DNA from 3 places in the Rhizobium pantanalense genome. Region 3 is predicted to be linked to each of the others. Evidence: riboswitches for the same ligand, from Rfam matches in the RefSeq annotation. Region 3 holds a riboswitch; each other region holds the start of a gene.
What was found. A riboswitch is a leader RNA that binds a small molecule or an ion and turns the genes downstream of it on or off. The one in region 3 is predicted to bind thiamine pyrophosphate.

Region 1 (3,091 bases), 190 kb from region 3:
TCCGGCCGATTGCTCGACCGTAAGACAACTTATGTCCTGTATTGGATTTACAAACAGCCCGTATGTTTGTCAATTATATGAAGGGCGCTGGGGCGTTAGTCTTGGCCTCTGTTGCTTAAATGCAACTCGCGACAGCAGGCCATGGCGGCACCCGGCAGGGATCGCAAGGATATCCCTGTTCACAAGAACGCCTGTCAGTCAGGGCCGTCACCGCATCCGGGGCCAGCGCGATATCGACAGTCGATGACGCCGTGGCGGCTCAATCTGGTCGTGATATGGCCATGGGGAATTCCGCGGCACAATGACCGTCGGCTTGAGCAAAGATCAGCAATAAAATTCAATAATTCGCTACACACAGAAATATTGAATTTTCCTAGATTCCGCCGACTCGCGCCATCGAAGAGGGAAAATCGCGAATGAATGAGAACCGGCTGATCTTCATAGCGACCCCCTGCTTCGGCGGCCTCGTTACCAAGGACTACATGCAATCCATTTTCTCGCTGATGCAGACGGGAGCGCAGGCAGGCATACAGCTGACGCTGGCTCTGCTCGGCAATGACGCCCTGATTACCCGCAGCCGAAACACGCTTGTCTCGTCCTTCCTGAACGATACGACGGCCACCCATATGCTCTTCATCGACGCGGACATCAGCTTCGAGCCTGATCAGGTCATGAGGCTTCTGGAAGCCGATAAGGATGTGGTCGCCGCCATGTATCCGATCAAGGATTACGATTGGGAGACGGCGGCCCGCATCAATTCAGCAGACGGCGAAACACTTGCGGCAGCCGCACTTCACTATGTCGGAACCCCACTTGTCGGCCAGGTTGCAGAGCGTGATGGCGATTTCGTCAGCGCCATCTATGCAGGCACCGGCATGCTTCTGATCAAGCGCAACGTCATAGAAAGAATGATCGCGGCCTATCCAGAGCTGCGCTACAACGCAATCCATGCCTATCCCAGCACCAAACGCTCGCCCAGCACCCAATACGCCCTGTTCGAATGCATGGTCGAGGAGGGAACGGGGATCTATCTCAGCGAGGACTTCGCCTTCTGTCACCGCTGGCGCGCCCTCGGCGGCAAGATCTGGCTCGATACCGCGAGCAAACTGTCTCATACCGGTCCCCATCGCTTCGTCGGCAATACGACACCACGTTACTAGGGCGCGGCAAGCCCGCGCGATGATCTGCGCGATAAAGTTGTAATTCGACGGCGCAGCAATGATCAATCTCCCGAAAAATGCGACCGTCGCTGCGGGGTTGACAGAGGACAAGAGTAAGGCATAGCCTTTTTGACATTCACCAGGGGGGTCCCGGCAAGGGGCTGAGATACTGCTGAACAATACGGCTTTGCCGATTGTGGGCGCAGTGACCCGTTGAACCTGATCCAGTTCATACTGGCGTAGGGACGGTGCAAGCGCTCGATGGCTTCGGATTCCCGCCTGGATTCCATGCCGGGCGTCTTTTCATCATTCCGGCTGATTGACTGGGTCTCCAACTGCAACTTGGAGCCTCACACCATGAATATTGCCGCAAAGAACCTCACTCCGACCGTCACCACCGGCCCGCTGCCGGCCTCTCGAAAAATCCATGTCACCGGGGATATCCATGCCGATATCCGCGTGCCGATGCGCGAAATCAGCGTCCATCCGACATCGGGCGAGCCGCCAGTTATCGTCTACGATTCGTCCGGCCCCTATACCGTCGAAGGCGCGGATATCCGCATCGAAGAGGGCCTGCCGCAGTTGCGCCGCGACTGGGTGCTCGCCCGCGGCGATGTCGAGGCCTATGAGGGCCGCCATGTGCGTCCCGAAGACAACGGCTTCGTCACAGGTGAACGGCTGACACCGGAATTTCCGGCCAAGCGCCAGCCGCTGCGCGCCAAGGATGGCAAGGCAGTCACCCAACTCGCCTATGCGCGCGCCGGCATCATCACGCCGGAAATGGAATTCATCGCCATCCGCGAGAACCTCGGCCGCAAGGCCAAGGCCGAAGCGCTGGTCCGTGACGGCGAAAGCTTCGGCGCGCATATTCCCGATCACGTCACGCCTGAATTCGTCCGCCGGGAAGTCGCAGCCGGCCGCGCGATCATTCCGGCCAACATCAATCACCCGGAAAGCGAGCCGATGATCATCGGCCGGAACTTCCTGGTAAAGATCAACGCCAATATCGGCAATTCCGCGGTCACCTCCTCGATGGCGGAGGAAGTTGAGAAGATGATCTGGGCCGCCCGTTGGGGTGCCGATACCGTCATGGATCTTTCGACCGGCCGCAACATCCACAACATTCGCGAATGGATCATCCGCAATTCGCCACTGCCGATCGGCACCGTGCCCCTCTATCAGGCGCTGGAAAAGGTCGGCGGCATTGCCGAGGAACTGACCTGGGAAATCTATCGCGATACGCTGATCGAGCAAGCCGAACAGGGCGTCGACTACTTCACCATCCATGCCGGTGTGCGGCTGCACTACATCCCGCTCACCGTCAACCGCGTCACCGGCATTGTCTCGCGCGGCGGCTCGATCATGGCCAAGTGGTGTCTGCATCACCACAGGGAGAGCTTCCTCTACGAGCATTTCGAGGAAATCTGCGACATATGCCGCGCCTATGACGTCTCCTTCTCGCTCGGAGACGGCCTGCGACCAGGCTCGATTGCCGATGCCAACGACGCCGCGCAATTTGCCGAACTCGAGACGCTTGGCGAGTTGACGAAGATCGCCTGGGCTAAAGACTGCCAGGTGATGATCGAAGGCCCCGGCCATGTTCCGATGCACAAGATCAAGGAGAACATGGACAAGCAGCTCGCCGTCTGCGGCGAGGCGCCCTTCTACACGCTTGGGCCGCTGACGACGGATATCGCCCCGGGCTACGATCACATCACTTCCGGGATCGGCGCTGCCATGATCGGCTGGTTCGGCACGGCGATGCTGTGTTACGTCACTCCGAAGGAGCATCTGGGTCTGCCCGATCGCAACGACGTCAAGACCGGCGTCATCACCTACAAGATCGCCGCTCATGCGGCCGACCTCGCCAAGGGGCATCCGGCCGCGCAGGTTCGCGACGACGCATTGTCACGCGCGAGGTTCGAGTTCCG
Region 2 (3,091 bases), on a different contig from region 3:
ACAACGGAAAGCAGCGTCGAGAGCACCGCCTGCAACAGCGTGAAGCGCAGGACGCGCAGCAAGTAGGGATCTGCCAGGGGATTGATGCCGCCGGAGTCAATGCCGGCGGCGAGCAGAACGAGCACGGCGATCCCGACGAAGAGCACGATGCCTGCGAGGCTGACTGCCCCGCCGGAAATGGCGCGTCTTCGCTCTGGTGCCGTGAGTATCGTCAAAGCATCAGTTGCCGCTGGTGGCGGCCAGCCATTCGTCGATCCAGGCCTTGCGGTTCTTGTCGACATCGGCGGGGCTCATCAGGAAGGTCTTCGACGGCACCACGAGCTTGCTGAAGGCGTCCGGCAGCGGCTCCGAAGTGGCTGAAACCGGCATCATCCAGTTGCTTGTCGGAATGATATCCTGGAAGCCCGGTGAGATCATGAATTTGAGGAAGTCGCGGGCAAGTTCCTTGTTCGGCGAGGACTTGATGAGGCCGGCGACCTCGATCTGGATGTAATGCCCTTCCGAGAAGGCGGCTGCCTGATAGCGGTCGGTCTTGTCCTCGATCATGTGATAGGCAGGCGACGTCGTATAGGAGAGCACCATCGGCGCTTCGCCCTTGGTGAAGAGGTCATAGGCTTCCGACCAGCCGGGGGTGACTGTCAGGATACGGCCTTTGAGCTTCGCCCAGGCATCGGCGGATTTGTCGCCATAGATCGACTTGACCCAGAGCAGCAGCCCGAGACCCGGCGTCGATGTGCGCGGATCTTCGATGACGATCTTCTGATTGGGATCGCCCTCGACGAGATCCTTCATGCTCTTCGGCGGGTTCTTGACCGTCTGGCTGTCATAGATCACGGCGAAATGGCCGTAGTCATAGGGCACGAAGACGTCGTCCTTGAAGCCGCCGGGAACCTTGAGGGCCGAGGTGTCGACGCCGCTTACATCAAAGAGGTCGGTATCTTTGGCCTCGTCGATGAGATTGGTGTCGAGGCCGAGAACGACATCGGCCTTGGTGCCGGTGCCTTCCAGCTTCAGGCGGGAGAGAAGTGCGACGCCATCGGTGACGGCGACGTAGTTGACCGTGCAGCCGCAGGTCTTCTCGAAGGCTGCCTTGACCTTGGCGCCCGGGCCCCAATCGGCGGTGAAGCTCTCATAGGTGTAGATGGTCAGGGTCTTGTCGGCTGCAGCGGCAGGCTGCGCGACAAAAAAAGCCGTTCCGGCTGCAAGGGCCAAGCCGGCGAAGAATGACAATAGCGAACGGTTGTGCATGGTGGCGCCTCCACTTTGGTTTCGTCTGAAGGGGAAAGGGCGCTATGAGTTCGTCACGCGTCTAATCCCTCCGCCGGTGTTAGCCGGATCAGGTTCCGCGGGTTGGCCGGTGAAAGCCTCTCAGCCAAATGTTCAAAAGAACACAGGGCACCCCGTTAGAGCGTCGGCAGATTTAGCCTTGTGACGGAGGGATGACAAGGGAAATGATGCCCTTGCCGATTGCAGCATGAACGATTTACTCGGCAGCCTCCGCGACCGCCGGGCTTTCGAATTTCTTCGTCGCCCCCGGAAGCTGCACGTTCTTCAGCGTCAGCGCGGTCAAAAGGCCGAGAAGGCAGATGCCCGCGGCGGTCATGAACAGCGGGCTGAAGGCGCTCGCATAGGCATTGGCGACTGCCTCGCGGGTTGTTTCCGGCAAAGCCGCCATCATTTTCGGTGTCAGCTGCTCGATATCGGATACGCCTGATATGGAGACGCCGACATTGCCGAGTTTGGCGGCGATGATGGCGCCGTAGATGGAGATGGCGATGGAGGCGCCGCCCATGCGCGAGAGCGTGACGGCACCCGTTGCCGCGCCGACGTCACGGGAAGCCGCTGCGTTCTGCACGCCGATAACCGGTACCTGCTGCGCAAGGCCGATGCCGATACCGTGCAGCAGCATCAGGCCGCCGATGACGACGATGGGCGTGCCGGCTGGCAGGAAGGCAAGCGCGCCGAATGCGATGGCGCTGCAGGCAGCACTTGCGACGGCGAAGGGCTTGTAGCGCCCTCTCGCGGCGATCAGCCGACCGGCCGATAGCGAACCGCAGACGATGCCGCCGGTCAGCAGAATGAACAGCAGCCCGGCCATCGACGGCGAAAGGCCCGTCGTCGTCTGCAGGAAGAGCGCGAAATAATTCACCATGCCGATAGCGACGGCACCGCTGGTGATCGAGATGATCAGCAGGAGGCCGAATGTCGGATTGCGGAACAGCGTCATCGGCACGATGGGTTCTGGTGCGCGGCGCTCGATGAAGACCCAAGCGATGGCGCAGATGACGCCGAAGGCGATGATGCCGAGGCATTGTGGCGACAGCAGCGATCCGAAAAGCTCGGTGCCGTCGGCGGCAAGCACGATGCTCGTCGTCGTCAACGCAAGAACGATTGCGCCGGCATAGTCGATCTTCGGGCGTCGGGCCGGTTTGCGGTAAGGCAGCATGAAGGCGAGACCGGCCAGCACGATGAAGCCGATCGGCACGTTGACGAGAAAGATCGAGCGCCAGCCGAAAAGATCGCTCATCGTGCCGCCGAGAACGGGGCCGATGGCGCCGGAAGCCATGAGCACAAGGCTCGAATAGCTTTGGTAGCGGGCGCGCTCGCGCGGCTCGAAGAGATCGGCGTTCACGGCAAAGATCGAGACCATGATGCCGCCGCCGCCGAAGCCTTGAAGGACGCGGGCGGCGATCAGCGTATCCATCGAGACGGCAAGGCCGCAGACGGCGGAGCCGACCGTGAAGATCGCGATCGCCGTCATCATTACATATTTGCGTCCGAAGAGATCGCCGAGCTTGCCGTAGACGGGCATGACGGCGGAGAGCGAGAGAAGATAGGCCGATCCGATCCAGCCGAAGCGCTCCAGATGCCCGAATTCGCCGACGATCGTCGGCAGTGCGGTCGAGACGATCTGGTTGTCGAGTGTTGCCATGAACATGGCAGTCATCAGAAACAGGAAGAGGATAAGCCGCCGTTTATGATCCGCCACGAGCGGCGAGAATGTTGTCTGCATGTCCATGGGGCAAAAATCCGAACTTGGCCGAAACGCTGCGCGGTCGATCGAATGCGCAGGACGCCGGTTTTCATAGCC
Region 3 (3,091 bases):
CTCCTTGATGGCTTTCGCGATGATGGTTGTCGCGGCTTGCGGGTCCGGTTGGCCGCATATGGCCGAGACGACTGCGAGACCATCGGCGCCGGTCGAGTAAACGCTCGCGGCATGCTCCGCTTTCAGGCCGCCGATCGCGACGGATGGAACTGGGCAAAGCCTGATGATGCGGGCAAGCCCGTCGAAGCCGATCGGTTGCTTGTGGTCGGGCTTGGTGGGCGTGGCAAAGACCGGGCCGATCCCGGCATAGTCGACGACGCGGACATCTATCGAGGAGGCAAGTGCTTCCGTTTCCACTGAGAGGCCGAGGATCATGTCCGGCCCGATCGTGCGGCGGGCGTCGGCGGCATTCATATCTTCCTGGCCGATGTGAAGGCCGTCCGCGCCGATGGCGATGGCAGCCTCGACATCGTCGTTGACGATCAGCCGGATATTCGTTCCGTGCAGGATCCGCTTGAGCGCACGACCAGTCTCGATCATGGCGGTGGTCGAAGCCTCCTTGTCGCGAAGCTGGATGATGGTGGCGCCACCAGCCACCGCCGCCCGCGTTGTCTCCACCATGCCGAGATCACGGCATAGCAGCGGATCGAGGACGAGATAGAGCGAGAGATCGAAGTCTTTCTTCATGCTACCGATATCCCTGCATTGCGATCCAGCACTTCCGGGGTAAGGCCGGCGAGGGCATCGAGGAAGCGCCAGGAAAAGGAGCCTGGCCCGTCTGCAGCCACTCCCGCCTGTTTGCCGGCGACGGCGAAGACCGCGAGTGCCGCAACGGTCGCATCGAATGAATCATCCGGCGTTGCTGCAGCAAAGGCGCCGACGAGGCAGGTCAGCGAGCAGCCGAGGGCCGTCACCTGCGGCATGAATGATGAACCGCCGGCGATGCGCTTTGCCCTCCGCCCGTCGGTCACGAAATCCGTAACGCCGGTAACTGCAACGACGCAGCCATGCTTTCCCGCCAATTGCCGGGCGGAATCTTCGGCTTGTTCGACGGCGTCCCTGCTATCGACGCCCTGGCCGCGGCTCGTGCCGCCGGCAAGCGCGATGATCTCGGATGCGTTGCCGCGAATGATTGTCGGCCGCAGCTCCAGCAATTGGGCTACCGCCTTGCGACGAAACTGTGTCGCATAATGGGCGACGGGATCGAGGACCCAGGGCTTGTCCGCCTCGTTTGCCGATTGCGCGGCCTTCAGCATGCCCGCAAGCCAGCCGGATGAGAGCGTGCCGATATTGATCGTCAGCGCGCCGGAGATAGCGGCAAACTCGCCGGCTTCCTCTTCGGCATGTACCATTGTCGGCGATGCCCCGGCGGCAAGCATCACGTTGGCCACGATATTCATGGCGACGAAATTGGTGATGCATTGCACCAGCGGAGGATTGGCCCGCATGGTGCGAAGCTGATTGCCTGCTGTGATTTGGTTCTGCATATCGCCCCTTCTTTCGGGCGGGCGAGACGCGTGGGAACGACGTGCAGTGTTTGGCGAGGTCCCGAGCGACTCCCTCCGCCAGCATGATCTGGTTCAGGTTCGAAGGGTGCTTCTCAGCCCGCCGGATGGCGGACGCCCCTGTCTCTCATCTCTCTTCTTTTCGCAGACAAAGGAGGCGCTGTCATCAGCAAATCGCAAAGGCAGGCGTGACCGACGGGATGACGACCGCCTGCTTTTCGGGCGACATATGCAGTATGTGCATAGGTGCAGTGATTCCTTAGCTCTGCAAAAAGTCGAGGATTTCGACTATATATTTCTCATCGAAGCGACGGGAGCGCCAAGCACGGCAGCTCAGCTTCGAAAGCCCAAGGAAAGGGGATCATCATGAACGTAGCACGCTCTTTCAATAACTGGCGCAAGTATCGTCAGACGGTCGCCGAACTGGGCCGTATGTCCACGCGCGAACTGCATGATCTGGGTATCGATCGCGGCGAAATCCGCAACGTTGCCCGCGCAGCAATCGCTCGCTAACGGCCGCAACGGCTCCTTATAAAAGCTGCATTATGCCAGCGCCTGTTCCTCCGAGCAGGCGCTTTTGCTTTATGGGCATCCCGCTCATTCTTCGCCGCGCCGCCTGAAGATTGCGATCGGCCTAGCTGCCCGGTTTTCGCATAGCGCATAACTGCCTTGCAAAGAAATGCCTATGAACTGAGCAAAAGACTGGTATGTTCTTCTTATCGAAGCGATGCATCTCCTCCCGCATCCCTTCGCTTGGCAGACGTCCTTATCCTCCTCCCAGGGACGACTGCAGGAATAGCGGAACTCCTCCTCCCATCCGCTGTTCGGTTCTTGTAAAAAGCCTGCCGCTCCTCCTCCCGCGGCAGGCTTTTTCGTTTCATAAAATTTCCAAGCGATTGCGAATGGCTTAGCTTGGAAATGAGGCGACGCGGTTCAGTCCAAGCGGCAGGAGCGCTTCCGCATTAAAGAGTGCGCATTCTCCTCTCGCAAAAATGAAGAGCGGCCCCTATGTGCGACCTATGTAGCGCGCTACATCGAAGATCGCCCAAATTCGATTCCCGAAAAAGGAGGATGCCCATGACCGGTTCTGCCGAATATACGCCGCCGAAAATCTGGACCTGGAACAAGGCCAATGGCGGCCAGTTCGCCAATATCAATCGCCCGATCGCAGGCCCGACTCACGAGAAGGAACTGCCGGTAGGACGCCATCCCCTTCAGCTCTATTCGCTTGGAACGCCGAACGGCGTGAAGGTCACCATCATGCTCGAGGAGCTGCTGGCGCTCGGTCACAGCGGCGCTGAATATGATGCCTGGCTGATTAAGATCGGCGAGGGCGATCAATTCGGCAGCGGTTTCGTCGACGTCAATCCGAACTCGAAGATCCCGGCCCTGCTCGACCGCAGCGGCCCGAAGCCGGTTCGCGTTTTCGAATCGGCCTCGATTTTGATGTATCTCGCCGAGAAATTCGGCGCCTTCCTGTCGACCGAGCAGCCGGCTCGTGCCGAATGCATCTCCTGGCTGTTCTGGCAGATGGGCAGCGCTCCCTATCTCGGCGGCGGTTTCGGTCATTTCTACGCCTATGCGCCGACGAAGATCGAATATGCGATCGATCGCTTCGCCATGGAGGTGAAGCGTCAGCTCGATGT

Region 1: linked by a shared signal. The riboswitch ahead of thiC (phosphomethylpyrimidine synthase ThiC) and the one ahead of thiM (hydroxyethylthiazole kinase) in region 3 are both predicted to bind thiamine pyrophosphate.
Region 2: linked by a shared signal. The riboswitch ahead of thiB (thiamine ABC transporter substrate binding subunit) and the one ahead of thiM (hydroxyethylthiazole kinase) in region 3 are both predicted to bind thiamine pyrophosphate.

The regions. Positions count from the first base shown of each region.
Region 1 is NZ_JAQJCH010000002.1:417,079-420,169, reverse strand. Features, by position in the region: gene PH558_RS08035 (hypothetical protein) at 417-1,160, shown strand; TPP riboswitch at 1,292-1,424, shown strand; gene thiC (phosphomethylpyrimidine synthase ThiC) at 1,518-3,091, shown strand, end outside.
Region 2 is NZ_JAQJCH010000004.1:95,552-98,642, reverse strand. Features, by position in the region: gene thiP (thiamine/thiamine pyrophosphate ABC transporter permease ThiP) at 1-209, opposite strand, end outside; gene thiB (thiamine ABC transporter substrate binding subunit) at 220-1,248, opposite strand; TPP riboswitch at 1,297-1,413, opposite strand; gene PH558_RS12185 (MDR family MFS transporter) at 1,484-3,019, opposite strand.
Region 3 is NZ_JAQJCH010000002.1:603,108-606,198, forward strand. Features, by position in the region: gene thiE (thiamine phosphate synthase) at 1-627, opposite strand, end outside; gene thiM (hydroxyethylthiazole kinase) at 624-1,427, opposite strand; TPP riboswitch at 1,481-1,577, opposite strand; gene PH558_RS08855 (DUF1127 domain-containing protein) at 1,812-1,958, shown strand; gene yghU (glutathione-dependent disulfide-bond oxidoreductase) at 2,523-3,091, shown strand, end outside.